Regions from separate parts of the Plantactinospora soyae genome, predicted to be linked through region 1. Evidence: predicted binding sites of a transcription regulator. Region 1 holds the regulator's gene; the other holds the start of a gene.
The links. Region 1 encodes HspR, which represses chaperone genes until heat shock. Its sites were predicted from a motif close to TTGAGTNNNNNNNACTCAA; they were not measured.
Positions count from the first base shown of each region.

Region 2: lon (endopeptidase La) is a predicted target of HspR. The motif match lies at 3,662-3,680, and genes of this name have one in related genera.

Region 1 is NZ_JADBEB010000001.1:1,780,266-1,787,093, forward strand. Features, by position in the region: gene H4W31_RS07910 (DUF4360 domain-containing protein) at 131-769, opposite strand; gene H4W31_RS07915 (DUF4360 domain-containing protein) at 958-1,605, opposite strand; gene H4W31_RS07920 (DUF4360 domain-containing protein) at 1,851-2,471, opposite strand; gene H4W31_RS07925 (heat shock protein transcriptional repressor HspR) at 2,934-3,380, opposite strand; gene dnaJ (molecular chaperone DnaJ) at 3,405-4,592, opposite strand; gene grpE (nucleotide exchange factor GrpE) at 4,712-5,725, opposite strand; gene dnaK (molecular chaperone DnaK) at 5,780-6,828, opposite strand, start outside.
Region 2 is NZ_JADBEB010000001.1:1,625,102-1,631,929, forward strand. Features, by position in the region: gene H4W31_RS07200 (ABC transporter ATP-binding protein) at 1-1,111, opposite strand, end outside; gene lon (endopeptidase La) at 1,298-3,640, opposite strand; gene H4W31_RS07210 (PP2C family protein-serine/threonine phosphatase) at 3,789-4,955, opposite strand; gene H4W31_RS07215 (GAF domain-containing protein) at 5,101-6,138, opposite strand; gene H4W31_RS07220 (LuxR C-terminal-related transcriptional regulator) at 6,182-6,828, opposite strand, start outside.

The DNA.
Region 1 (6,828 bases):
GAACCACCTGTCTACGAGCGCCAGCGATAATCTTCGCTTGAGCCGTCGCGACGCCGACCGGCCACTGCCGTACCGGCGTGCGTCGTTGTTGCCCTTCTAGGTCTGCACCGGGATCCGGTCCCGGTCCTGACTACTCGCACCGCATCCAGTTGAAGTGGTACGTCGTGCTGACGCTGCCGTCGGTGGAGTCCATCATCATGAAGCTGGTCGTCGTCGCGGGCGACGAACCACGGATCACCCGCAGTTCAGTGTTGATGTTGAACAGGCGTACCTGGCCACAGGGGGCGTAGACCAGCGAGGCCACGTCGGTGGTGTCGGTCGTCTGCCAGCTGTCACTGACCGGACCGGCGAAGGAGTGCGAGCGGGCGTCCGTCGGTGACGTGCCCTGGATGTAGTAGCTCGCCCGTTGCATGCCGCTGGCACCGCGCTCCAGATGGGCGAATCCGCGATAGTCGGCCTGCCCGATCGCGTACGTGAAGCCGCCCGGAACCTTGACCTCCAGGACCAGTTGGCAATTCTTCCGGAAGTCGGTGGGCGCGGTGCCGGCGCCGGCCTGGGCGAGATAGTCGCTGTAGGTCACCGTGAATGCCGTGTTGTCGGGCGCCGTGGCGACCGCTGCCGTACCGGCCCGGCACCCCGATCCGTTGACGGTCACAATCTCGACGGTGATGCGCTCGGCCGGCGGATTCGTGGTCGGCACGGGGTCGGCGAGTACCGGCAAGCCCAGTAACGAGGCCGCCAGACTGCCGATGACTAACGTGTGCAACATTTGCAGGGCTCCCTTCGGTCACCGTCGCGCGAGCCGTTGCCCGCGCGATGTATCACACTTCATCCATCGATCGGATGGCCCTTTTTGCGGGGCACCCGCGCCGGCTGGACAATGCCGGCCGGGCGGGTACCCACCCCTGGGACGGAGTACGGGAACAGAAACCCGATCCACGACTCAGAGGTACTACGTCAGGACTCTTCGCACTTCTTCCATGCGAAGTGGTAGATGGTGTTGATGCCACCGTCCGTCGAGTCCATAGCCATGAAACTGGTGGTGGTCGCCGGGTTGGACGTACCGACGTTCACCCGCAGTTCGGTGTTGATGTTGAGGAAGCGCATCTCGCCGCAGGGCGCGTAGCTCACCGAGGTCAACTCGGAGGTGTCCGTCGTCTGCCAACTGTCGTCCAGTGGGCCGCTGAACGAGTGGTTCTTGTACGTCGTCGGCGAGGAACCCTGGAAGTAGTAGTTTGCCCGCGAAACGGCGGTCGCACCGGACGCCAGGTAGCCGTAGCCCCGGTAGTCGGCCTGGAGAATCGCGTAGGTGAAGCCCTCCGGAACATGTACCTGCAGAGCCAGCTGGCAGTTCTTCCGGGCGTCGATCGGCCGCGCCCCCACGCCGACCTGGGCAAGATATTCGCTGTAGGTCACCGTGAAGGCGGTGTTGTCGGGGGCGACCGCGACAGCCGCAGTCCCGGCCGGGCAACCCGAACCATTGATGGTAATGACATCAATGACAATCTGCGCATCCGGGGGCTCCACCGGGGGATCCGTCGGGATGACTATCGGGCCACCGAGCATCGAGGCAACGAGACTGCCAAGGGCCAGCACACTGATCATGGGTTCCCTCCCGATCGTGGCGATAATGTAGCGCGCGCATGTTCACTTTAGCTCTGTAAATTGATGTTCGTCAATGTCCGAAAATTGGATGCAACTAGCGCCGATTAGTGGTACGACCTGCTGCGACAAAAGCGAGGGCCCCCGGCCGATTAGATGGACAATAACCATTCCATCAAATCGGCCGGGGGCCCTATTTCGCGCTAGCCCCACAAACCGCCGTCAGAAGACGCGTGGCGGCGCTGTGATCAGCACTCTTTCCAACTGAGGTGGTACACGCTGCGCACACTGCCCCGCGTCGTGTCCATCGCCATGAAGCTGGTGCCGTTGCCGGCACCGCCGCCATCCACCCGCAGTTCGGTGTTGACGTTGAGATTCCGCTCCTCGCCACAGGGCGCGTAGACCAGGCCCGCGGCACGATCGGACGTACGCCAGTGGTCGCTGTACGGGCCCTTGAACTCGTGGCTCGTCTGCGCCGTCGGCGAGGTCCCCATGAAGTAGTAGTGCGAGTGCTGCGAGCCGCTGGCTCCCGACTGTAGGTGCGCGAAGCCCTGCAGATCCACCTGGGCCACCGCGAAGGTTAGCCCCTGGGGAATCTGCACCCGCAGGCTGAGCTGGCAGTTCTTTCGGGATTCGGTCGGCCTCGCGCCGTCGCCCGCCAGGACGTAATAGTCACTGTAGGTGACCGTGAAGGACGTATCGTCTGCTGCGGTGCTCACCCTGGCAGTCCCCGCCGAGCAGCCCGAGCCGTTGACGGTCTCCACACTGATGGTGATCCGCTCAGCGGGAGCCACCAAGGGCTCGGTAGCTACCGTCGAGGCAAACAGTGCCGCCGCGAGTACGCCGCCGACAGCCATCACGTTGGACATACTAGTTCCTTCCGGTCGTCGCGATGCGGTCGCGCCCGCCGCTCACCATAGTCACAACATTGATTGGCGTCAATTAATTAATCTTCAGGAAATCTTCCCTCGGCCACCGGGCAGTCGATTCTTGATTTGATCAATCAACCGCCATCCGGGCGGGTACGGAGCCACACCGGATCGGGCATCATGATTCAGAAGGCTCGCCGGCCAGCATGGTCGCACCGGTCGGGGGTCGGACCGGATCGACGGTGCGTCTTCTGAACGCGTCGGCATGCGGTGGAACCCGGTGGCAACGGATCAAGGGTTTGACGTCGCCATTAAGTACGATCGGCCCTCGCGGCGATTGCCGGGGTAATGAATCCTGCGCGTTCGAGGTAATCATTTCCGAGCGCTACCGGATGATGATTACCAGATAGCCGGAGGTGCCGCTTTCGAAAGGTTTCGGGTAATCGCGCCCGAATGGCTCGGTCAGGCCGAGGGGTCGGACCGGCGCGGGCGCCAGACCACCAGCGCGGTCGAGGCCCGGGTGGTGGGCACCAGGTCCCGACGGGGCAGGCCGCCGAGGGCCTCCAACTCCGCCACCCGCCGGTACGCCGCGTCCAGCTCCGCCTGCAGGTGCGCCACCCGCTCCTGGAGTTCGTCAACGAGCTGCTCCAGGACGATGATCCGCTTGATTCCGGCCAGGTTGACCCCGTCGTCCTGGCTGAGACGCTGCACCTCGCGCAGCAACGCGACGTCGCGGACGCTGTACCGGCGGCCACCCCCGGGCGCGCGGCCGGGCTGGACCAGGCCCATCCGGTCGTACTGCCGAAGGGTCTGCGGATGCATCCCGGCCATCCGGGCCGCCACCGAGATCATCAAGACCTTGGCGTCGGACGCCTGCTCGATCGAGACGACGACGTAATTCTCAGCCACCTTGATCACCTCCGCGTTGACCGGTCAGTTGAAACGACGCACCCGGGCGTCCAGATGTTCCCGTCCCGCCGGGGGCGTCTGCGCGGCGAACGCCTCCAGCGCCTCGCGGGCCTCGGCGGAAAGCTGCTCCGGCACCACGATCTCCACGGTCACCAGCAGGTCACCGGCCTGCCCGTCGCGCCGGGCCACGCCCCGCCCCCGGGCCCGCAGGGTACGACCACTCGGCGTACCGGGCGGCACCCGCAGGGTCACCGGAGCGTCCAGGGTGGGCACCCGCAGATCGGTGCCGAGCACCGCCTCGGCGATGGTGATCGGCACGGTCAGCGTCAGGTCGTCGCCACTGCGCCCGAACAGCTCGTCGTTGCGCACCTTCACCAGCACGAACAGGTCGCCGGCCGGACCGCCCCGGTCACCCGGTTCCCCGCGCCCGGCGAGCCGGATCCGCTGGCCGTCGGCGACCCCGGCCGGGAACCGCACGTTGAGGGTGCGCGACTTGGTCACCCCGCCGGTGCCCCGGCACTCCGGGCACTTCTCGTCCACGATCGTGCCGACGCCCTGGCACTCCCGGCACGGCTCGGAGAAACTGAACGACCCCTGGTTCCGGGTCACCACACCGGCCCCGTGACACTGCGGGCAGGTCCGGGGCAACGTACCCGGCTTGGCCCCGTCGCCGTGGCAGGTGTCGCAGACGCCGGGGGCCCGCAGCGTCAACGGCACCGTCACGCCGCGTACCGCGTCGTCGAAGTCCAGCACCACCTCGGCCTCGACGTCCCGCCCCCGGGCCGGACCACGGCCCCGGGCCGGACCACCACCGGAGAAGATCGAGCTGAACAGGTCGGAGAAGCCGGCACCGCCGAACCGGCGGTCACCAGCGGCGCCGCCCGGCTGACCGGCCCCGCCGAACAGGTCGGAGACGTCGAACGGGTACCCGCCGGGCTGCCCACCGGCCCTGGCGTTCCGCCGGAACGCGCCCGAGCCGAAGAGCGAGCGCATCTCGTCGTACTCCTTGCGCTTGCGCGCGTCGGCGAGTACGTCGTACGCCTCCGAGGCGGTCTTGAACCGCTCCTCGGCCTGCGCGTCACCCGGGTTGTGGTCGGGGTGCGACTCTCTGGCCAGCTTGCGGTATGCCTTCTTGATTTCGTCTGCGGAGGCGGACTTGTCCACCCCCAGTACGGCGTAGAAGTCCTTCTCCAGCCAGTCTTTGGAACTCATCGATCGTCCACCCCCTTCCCCTGTGACGTGATCGAGGCCCCGTCCGTACCCGGTCCGACGGACCCGACACGGACGGCACCTCGACCACGCACCACCGGATCACCCTCGCTCGCGGCCATTCACTCCGACTCTGGATCGGCCACCGCGACCAGCGCGGCCCGCAACACCCGGTCGCCGAGTTGGTAGCCCCGGCGCATCACCTCGACGCAGGTCGACTCGGTGACCTCGGCCGAGGTCCGGTGCGCGACCGCCTCGTGCCGGTTCGGGTCGAAGGGGTCGCCCTTCTCGCCGAACGGGGTCAGCCCGAACTTGCCCAGCGTGGCGTTCAACTGCTCGGCCACCGTGCCGAACGGCCCGACCAGGTCGCCGTGTTCCCGGGCCCGGTCAAGGTCGTCGAGTACGGGCAGCAGGGCGACGAGTACCGCCCCGGTGGCCTGCTCCGCGACGAGACCCCGGTCCCGGTCCACCCGCTTGCGGTAGTTGGAGTACTCCGCCGTCACCCGCTGGAGGTCCCTGGTCCGCTCGTCCAGTTCGGCGCGCAGGACCGCCAACTCGGCACCGAGCGGGCCAGGGCCGTCGACCTCCGGGGTACCGCCGCCGACCGGGGTGGCCGGCGCGTCCACCACCGGACCGTCGGCGCCGGACGGCTTCTCCGCCTCCAGCACCTCGGCGAGTTCGGCGTCGTCCACCACCGGGGTGGCCGGGGCCGACTCGTCCGTCGCGGCATCGGGTACGGCCGTCGTGTCACCCGGGTCGCTCGGCGCCGCCGAGTCCGGTACGTCCGGCGTACCGTCGGTCGACTTCGCGTCGTCGACCGTGCCGGCGGCGCCGCTCGACTCGGTGTCGTCGACCTCGCCGGCCGCTACGGTCGGCGCGTCGGCGCCCGCCGGCGGCTCGGGATCCGGGTTCGGATCCTTCACCGCCGTCGGGGCGGCGTCGACCGCGTCCGCGTCGTCAGCGCCGTCGGGCTGGGCGTGCCGGCCCGGGTTGACCTTGTCCCCGGTCATATTGATCTTCCGTTTGTCCCGGATGACGATGCCCTCGGCGGCCGCGCCCTCGGCCCGGCCGGGTGCGGAGCCACCCGGCGCCGATCCGGCGGTGTCCGGATCGGCGGCTCGTGGCTTGTCCGTCATGCGACTACCTCGATCCGTCTTGCTCAGGGCCAACGTGACTGCGGAGGTGACGGGTCACTTCTTGTCGTCCTCGTCGACGATCTCCGCATCCACCACGTCGTCGTCGCCACCGGCCTTGGCACCGGTCGGCCCGCCGTCCGTGGCGCCGGTGCCGGCTCCGGCACCCGGCTGAGCCTGCTCGCCCTGGGCCGCGTAGAGCAGCGTGCCGGCCTCCTGGGAGACCTTGGCCAGCTGCTCGTGCGCCGACTTGACGTTCTCCAGGTCGGTCCCGCCGAGCGCCGAACGCAGGTCGCCCAGCGCCTCGTTGATCTTGTCCCGGGACTCGGCCGGCAGCTTGTCGCCGCTCTCGGCCAGGAACTTCTCGGTCTGCCACTGGAGCTGCTCGGCCTGGTTGCGGGTCTCGGCCTCGTCGCGCCGCCGCTTGTCCTCGTCGGCGTGGTCCTGGGCGTCCCGCATCATCCGCTCGATGTCGTCCTTGGGCAGCGCCGAGCCGCCGGTGATCGTCATCGACTGCTCCTTGCCGGTGCCCAGGTCCTTCGCCCCGACGTGCACGATGCCGTTGGCGTCGATGTCGAAGGTGACCTCGATCTGCGGTACGCCGCGCGGGGCCGGCGCGATGCCGGTCAGCTCGAACGTGCCGAGCTTCTTGTTGTACGCGGCCATGTCGCGCTCGCCCTGGAAGACCTGGATCAGCACCGACGGCTGGTTGTCGTCGGCGGTCGTGTAGACCTCGGACCGCTTGGTCGGGATGGTGGTGTTCCGCTCGACCAGCTTGTGGAAGATGCCGCCCTTGGTCTCGATGCCCAGGCTGAGCGGCGTCACGTCGAGCAGCAGGACGTCCTTGACCTCGCCCTTGAGCACACCGGCCTGCAACGCGGCGCCGACCGCGACGACCTCGTCGGGGTTCACGCCCTTGTTCGGCTCCCGGCCGGTGAGCTGCTTGACCAGTTCGGAGACGGCCGGCATCCGGGTCGAGCCGCCGACCAGGATCACGTGGTCGACTTCGCTGATCTTGATGTTGGCGTCCTTGATTGCCTGCTCGAACGGGCCCTTGCAGCGGTCCAGGAGATCCTGCGTCATCCGCTGGAACTCGGCCCGGCTGA
Region 2 (6,828 bases), 160 kb from region 1:
AGCCGAACCGCACCCCGTCCAGCTCGACCGAGACCGGCCCGTCCGGGACCTGCCCGGCGTCCGGCTTCTCGGTGATCAACGGCTTCAGGTCGAGCACCTCGAAGACCCGTTCGAAGCTCACGAGTGCGCTCATCACCTCGACCCGGGCGCTGGCCAGGGCGGTCAGCGGGGCGTAGAGGCGGGTGAGCAGCAGGGCGAGCGCGACGACGGCACCGGGCTCCAACTGCCCGCGCAGGGCGTAGAAGCCACCGAGGCCGTACACCAGGGCGAGCGCCAGCGCCGAGACCAGGGTGAGCGCGGTGATGAAGACCGACTGGACCATCGCGGTGCGTACCCCGATGTCCCGGACCCGGCGGGCGCGCTCGGCGAACTCGGCCGACTCGGCCGCCGGCCGGCCGAAAAGCTTGATCAGCGTCGCACCGGGTGCGGAGAACCGCTCGGTCATCTGGGTGCTCATCGTCGCGTTGTGGTTGGCCGCCTCCCGCTCCAACCGGGCCAGCCGGGTGCCCATCCGGCGGGCCGGCAGCACGAAGACCGGCAGCAGCACCAGCGCGAGCAGGGTGATCCGCCACGAGATCCCGATCATCACCACCAGGGTGAGGAGCAGCGTGACCAGGTTGCCGACCATGCCGGAGAGGGTGTCGCTGAACGCCCGCTGCGCGCCGATGACGTCGTTGTTCAGCCGACTCACCAGGGCCCCGGTACGGGTCCGGGTGAAGAACGCGACCGGCATCTTCTGCACGTGGTCGAAGACGGTGGTACGCAGGTCGAGGATCAGGCCCTCACCGATGCTCGCCGACATGAACCGGGTGAGCAGCCCGAGGCCGGCCTCGGCCAGCGCGACGACCGCGATCAGCACGGCGAGCCCGATCACCAGGTCGGTTTCGGCGCCGTTGACGATCGCGTCCACCACCCGGCCGGCGAGCACCGGGGTGGCCACCGCCAGCACCGCCATCACCACGCTGAGCAGCAGATAGTTCGTCAGTCGCCGACGATGTCGCTGGGCGAAGCCGCCGATGCGCCGCAGCGTCGCCATCGAGAACGGCCGCTTGTCCTGCTGGGCGTGCATCGAGTTGTACATCGACATCCACGCCGTGACTTCCATGTCCATCGCATGCCCCCCACCGGTCGGACACGCGAACCGTACCGACAGCCACCGACAGTAGGACCTCAAGCATCGTTCAGGTCAACGTATTTAGCCGGGAAGTCGGGAGCTGGACAGCCGGCGGCCGGGGGGATGGACAGCCCGAAGGGGCGCCCTCCGGATGGAGGACGCCCCTTCGGGTACCGCTTCGGCTCAGGCCGCGGCGAGCGCCGGGCCGTCGACGGTGCCGAGTACGCCCGGGTCCTCGGCCGGCCGCAGGGCCAGTGCGAGTACGTCGGCGACGTCGGCGAGGGTGTGCACGGTCAGTTGCTCCCGCACCTCGGTCGGCAGGTCGTCGAGGTCCGGCTCGTTCCGGGCCGGGATGATCACCTCGGTCAGACCGGCCCGGTGCGCGGCGAGCAGCTTCTGCTTCACCCCACCGATCGGCAGTACCCGACCGGAGAGGGTGACCTCACCGGTCATCCCGAACTCCGGGCGTACCGGCCGGCCGCTGGCCAGCGAGGCCAGCGCGGTGACCATCGTGATGCCCGCGCTCGGGCCGTCCTTGGGCACCGCACCCGCCGGAACGTGCAGGTGGATCCGCCGCCCGGCCAGCGCGTTCGGGTCCAGCCCCAGCGCCCGGCCGTTCGACCTGAGGTAGGAGAGCGCGATGTGCGCCGACTCCTTCATCACGTCGCCGAGCTGTCCGGTCAGGGTCAGCCCCGGCTCGCCCTCCATGCTGGTCGCCTCGATGAACAGCACGTCACCGCCGGCTCCGGTCACCGCCAGCCCGGTCGCCACCCCGGGCACCGCCGTACGCTCCGCCGACTCCGGCGTGAACTTCGGCCGTCCCAGGTAGCTGGCCAGGTTGTCGGTGTCGACCCGGACCGGTCCCTCGGCTCCGGCCAGTGCCACCGCGACCTTGCGGAGGATCTTCGCCAGCGCCCGTTCGAGCTGCCGTACCCCTGCCTCGCGGGTGTGCTCGGCCGCGATCCGGCCCAGCGCCTCGTCGGCGATGCTCACCTCGTCGGCGGTCAGTCCGGCCCGCTCCAACTGCCTCGGCAGCAGGTGGTCCCGGGCGATCGCAACCTTCTCGTCCTCGGTGTAGCCGTCGAGGGTGACCAGCTCCATCCGGTCCAGCAGCGGACCGGGGATCGCGTCCACCACGTTGGCGGTGGCCAGGAAGAGCACGTCCGACAGGTCGAGGTCGACCTCCAGGTAGTGGTCCCGGAACGTGTGGTTCTGCGCCGGGTCCAGCACCTCCAGCAGGGCGGCGGCCGGGTCACCGGCGTACCCCGCCGAGATCTTGTCGACCTCGTCGAGCAGCACGACCGGGTTCATCGAGCCCGCCTCGCGCAGCGCCCGGACGATCCGGCCGGGCAGCGCGCCGACGTACGTCCGGCGGTGGCCACGGATCTCGGCCTCGTCGCGGATGCCGCCGAGCGAGACCCGGACGAACTTCCGGCCGAGCGCCCGGGCGACCGACTCGCCGAGGCTGGTCTTGCCGACCCCGGGCGGGCCGCCGAGGGCCAGCACCGCGCCCGAGCCACGGCCGCCGACAACCTGGAGGTTGCGGGCCGCGCGCCGGTTGCGCACCGCCAGGTACTCCAGGATCCGGTCCTTCACGTCGGCCAGGCCGGCGTGGTCGGCGTCCAGCACCTCCCGGGCCTGGACCAGGTCGGTGTTGTCCTCGGTACGCGTGCTCCACGGCATCTCCAGCACCGTGTCCAGCCAGGTACGGATCCAGCCCGCCTCCGGAGACGCGTCGCTGGCCCGCTCCAGCTTGCCGACCTCGCGCAGTGCCGCCTCGCGTACCTTCTCGGGCAGTTCCGCGGCCTCGACCCGGGACCGGTAGTCGGCCGAGCCGTCCGGCTCGTCCTCGCCCAGCTCCTTGCGGATCGCGGCGAGCTGCTGACGGAGCAGGAACTCGCGCTGGGACTTCTCCAGCCCCTCCCGCACGTCAGAGTTGATCTGCTCGGTGACCTCCTGCTCGGCCAGGTAGTCCCGAACCCAGTTGACCAGCAGTTCGAGCCGGCTCGTCACGTCCGGGGCGGTGAGCAGTTCGATCTTCTGTTCCAGGGTGAGCCACGGCGCGTAGCCGGCCGAGTCGGCCAGCTCGGAGAGGTCGGTCATCCGCTCCACGGCGTCGATGACCTGCCATGCGCCACGGTCCTGGAGCAGTGACGTCACCAGTGCCCGGTACTCCCGGGCGAGTTCCTTGGCCCGGCCGGCGGGCGCGGGCTCGTCGATCTCGACCGTCCCGACCCAGAGCGCGGCACCGGGACCCGGCACGCCGGACCCGACCCGGGCCCGGGACAGGCCACGGACCACCGCGGCGGGTTCACCGCTGGGCAGCCGGCCGACCTTCTCGATCGCGGCGACGACGCCGACGGAGCCGTACTCGCCATCGACCCGGGGCACGGCCAGAAGCTTCTTGTCGCCCGTCGCCCGGGCGGCGTCGACGGCGGACTGGGTGGTCGCGTCGAGGGTCACCGGAATGACCATGCCGGGCAGAAGGACAGCGTCGGTCAGAGGAAGAACCGGAAGAGTTGCCATCAAACACCTGCCATCGATTAGTTGAGCTTGTACGACTCAAGTAACAAATGGTGCTCCGTGTTCCGGCATGTGACCCAGGCCACGTCCCGAGCTGGTCGACTGCGCCGAATGCCCAGTTCAGGACGCTCGACCCCGTCGACTGACAAGATCAGTCCGGGGTCCATTCCACGAAGAGCGCGGTCGCGTCGTCCTGGAGCCGGTCGTTCTGGTGCCGCAGGATGGCGCCGACCAGCCGGCGCATGCTCTCCGGCGTCGGCAGGCCGTCGGCGAGCGCCCGGGTGACCAGGTCGACCAGCCGATCAATGCCGAACATCTCGCCGGTCTCGGAGCGCGCCTCGATGACCCCGTCGGTGTAGAGCAGCAACTGGTCACCCGGATGCAGCATCTCCTCGACCACCCGGGGCCCGTCGGCGGACAGGTAGTTCAGCCCGAGCGGCAGCGCCGTCGGTGCCGGCAGTTCCCGAACCAACCGGCCGCCCCGGAGCAGCAGCGGCGCCGGGTGCCCGGCGACGACCAGCCCGAGCGCCCCGGTCGCGCAGTCCAGTTCGGCGAGTACCGCACTGGCGAAAGTGCCCGGTCGGTGCGCATGGATCAGCTTGTCCACGCTGCGCGCCGTGTCCCGGAGGTCGAGCCCGCAGCGCCGGGCGTTGCGGTACGCCGACAGGCAGAGCGTGGCCAGCAGACTGGCCTCCGTCCCGTGTCCGACGGCGTCGAAAAGCGCCACCGAGAGCAGGTCACCGTTGAGGGCGTAGTCGAACACGTCCCCGCCGATGTCGTAACAGGGCTCCAGGATGCCGGTGACCATCGCCCGACCGGCGGTGAAGCTGAGCGGCGGCAGCTGGCTCCAGACGATCTCGGCGGCGAGCTGCATCGGCTCGCGCCGCCGGATCCGCTCGATCTTGTCGCCGTACGCCCGGCGGCTGATCAGGAGCTGCGCCACCACGGCCGCCAACTCGTCCGCGACGTCCCGTAGCTCCCCGGGTGCCCCGGTCGTGGCGATCTCCAACACGCCGAGCCGATGGCAGCCGTCCACCAGCGGCACCCACAACCGACCCACCCGGCCGGCACGGCGGTGCGTACGGCCGGCGGTGAAGGCCCGCCCGGCCAGGCTCCCCTCCACCGGCAGCGGTCGGCGGCGCGGCACGCCGGGCTCGTCCAGGGGCACGAGGAACGTCTGGTTGTAGTCGATCACGTAGACGACGATCTCGGTGGCGCCCAGCGCCGGGGCGACCGCCATCACCGACCGGGGCAGGTCGTCCAGCCCGGCACACGGCACGTCGGCGAGCAGCCGGCGCAGCTCGGCGAACGGCTCCACGAAGCCACCTCCCCCGCGCCCGGGGTGGGCACGCGCCCGCCAACGGTACGGTGGTCACCGGCCGACCAGCAGCCCGGTGCCGATCGGGGCAGGTGCCGGGGTCAGGTCGATGGCGCGGTGTGATCAGGGCGACGGCGCGGCTTGGTCAGGGCGACGGCGCGGTGAGCCGGTGCGGAATGAACCATCCCCAGCGGGCCGCCCGCAGCAGCGCCGAGTGCAGGTCAGGCGCACCGAGCCGGGCGGTGATCCGGTCGGTCATCTCGGCGACGACCCGCGCCGGAAGATCCATGGCGACCGCGATCCGCTGGTCGAGCCAGCCGTCGAGCAGCATGCCCAGGATCCTCAGCTCGCTGCGGGACAGAACGGGCCGGTCGCCGGGCGGAGCGGACAGCACCACCACGGCGACCAGTTGCGACCGTCCCGGAGGGCAGTTCAGCACGGCAACCCGGACGAAGTCGTCCCGTTCGTCGGCCTCCGGGTACGGCCGGACCGGCCAGAGGAACGATCCGCAGCCATCGGTCAGGGCCTGCTGCCGGACGGCCACCGGCAGCAACGCCGAGTCCGGCGCGAGCAGGACATGCTCCGGCAGACCGGGTAGCGGCAGGGCCGCGCCGCCCCGGGTCAGCACGACACCGCCCACCGCGTCGCGGACGATCCGGGCCAGCACCGCCACCGACCGGATCGGATCGACCACGGTGGCGAGCCGGGGCGCCAGGGCGCCGATCAGATCCCGCTCGCCGTCGGTCGGATGGTCCCGGTCCTCGGTGTTGAGGACGAGCAACCCGAGATGCCGACGGTCCTGGGCGAACAGGCCTACCGCCAACCCGCCACGGAACCCGGCCGGCCGGTAGTACTCCGGCCACACCGGTAGTTCGTCGAGCGGTACCGGCGAGTCCCGGGCGGACTGCGGAGCGGGCGTCGTACTCAGCCCGCAGAGGTCGACCTGATCCGCGATCTCCGGGGTACCGAGGTAGCGACGGGTGCGGTCGTCGTACCCGGTGGTCGCGAGTCTGACGTACCGGCGACGTTCGTCGTCGAGCAGCCCGAGCCAGGCGGCCTGGAACGGGATCACCTGGCGGAGCAGGGCCAGCAACTCCTCCGGCTGGTCGCCGTGTACCGGAGCGGCGGCGATCTCCGCCACCGCACGGGTGACAGCCCGCACGGACCGGGGAAGACCGCTCATGACGTAACTCCGTAACGAGAAACACCGGTACGGGTCGCAGGGGTCATCGGCGGATCCGGGCCAGAGGCCGTGGGACGTACAGACCCAGGCGCAGCGCCCGGACGGCCGCGAGGGTACGACTCGGGGCGTTCAGCTTGATCAGGATGTGTTCGATGTGCGCGGCCACGGTGCGCTGGGCGATCACCAACCGGTTGGCCATCCGCTGGTTCGACCAACCGTCGACGAGGAGCCCGAGGATCTCCAACTCCCGCCGGGTCAATCCGCGCAGGTCGCCGACGGGAGAGGTCAGCACCACCGCACACAGGTGGGGCGGCGCCGAGGTGGGACAGGACAGTACGGTGATCCGGACGTGCCCCTCGACGCCGTCGGGCGGTCGGTACGGGCACAGGAACGCGCTGTGCACATCGCCCTCGGCCAGGCCCGACGCCGCCACCTCGAGCACCACCGACCCGGACCGCAGCAACGGATGCCCCGCCAGCCCGGGCAGCGGCAGCACGTTGCCGGCCCGGGTCAGCACGACTCCGGCATCCGCGTCGCCGACGATGTTCGACAGGGCCACGATGGAGCGCATCGGGTCCACGGCGTCGGAGATCAACGGCGCGAGCAGGCCCAGAAAGTCCCGGGCCTCGTCGGTCGGGTGCGCCGGATCGTCGGTGTGCAGGGTGAGAAGTCCGAGATGCCGGCCGTCCG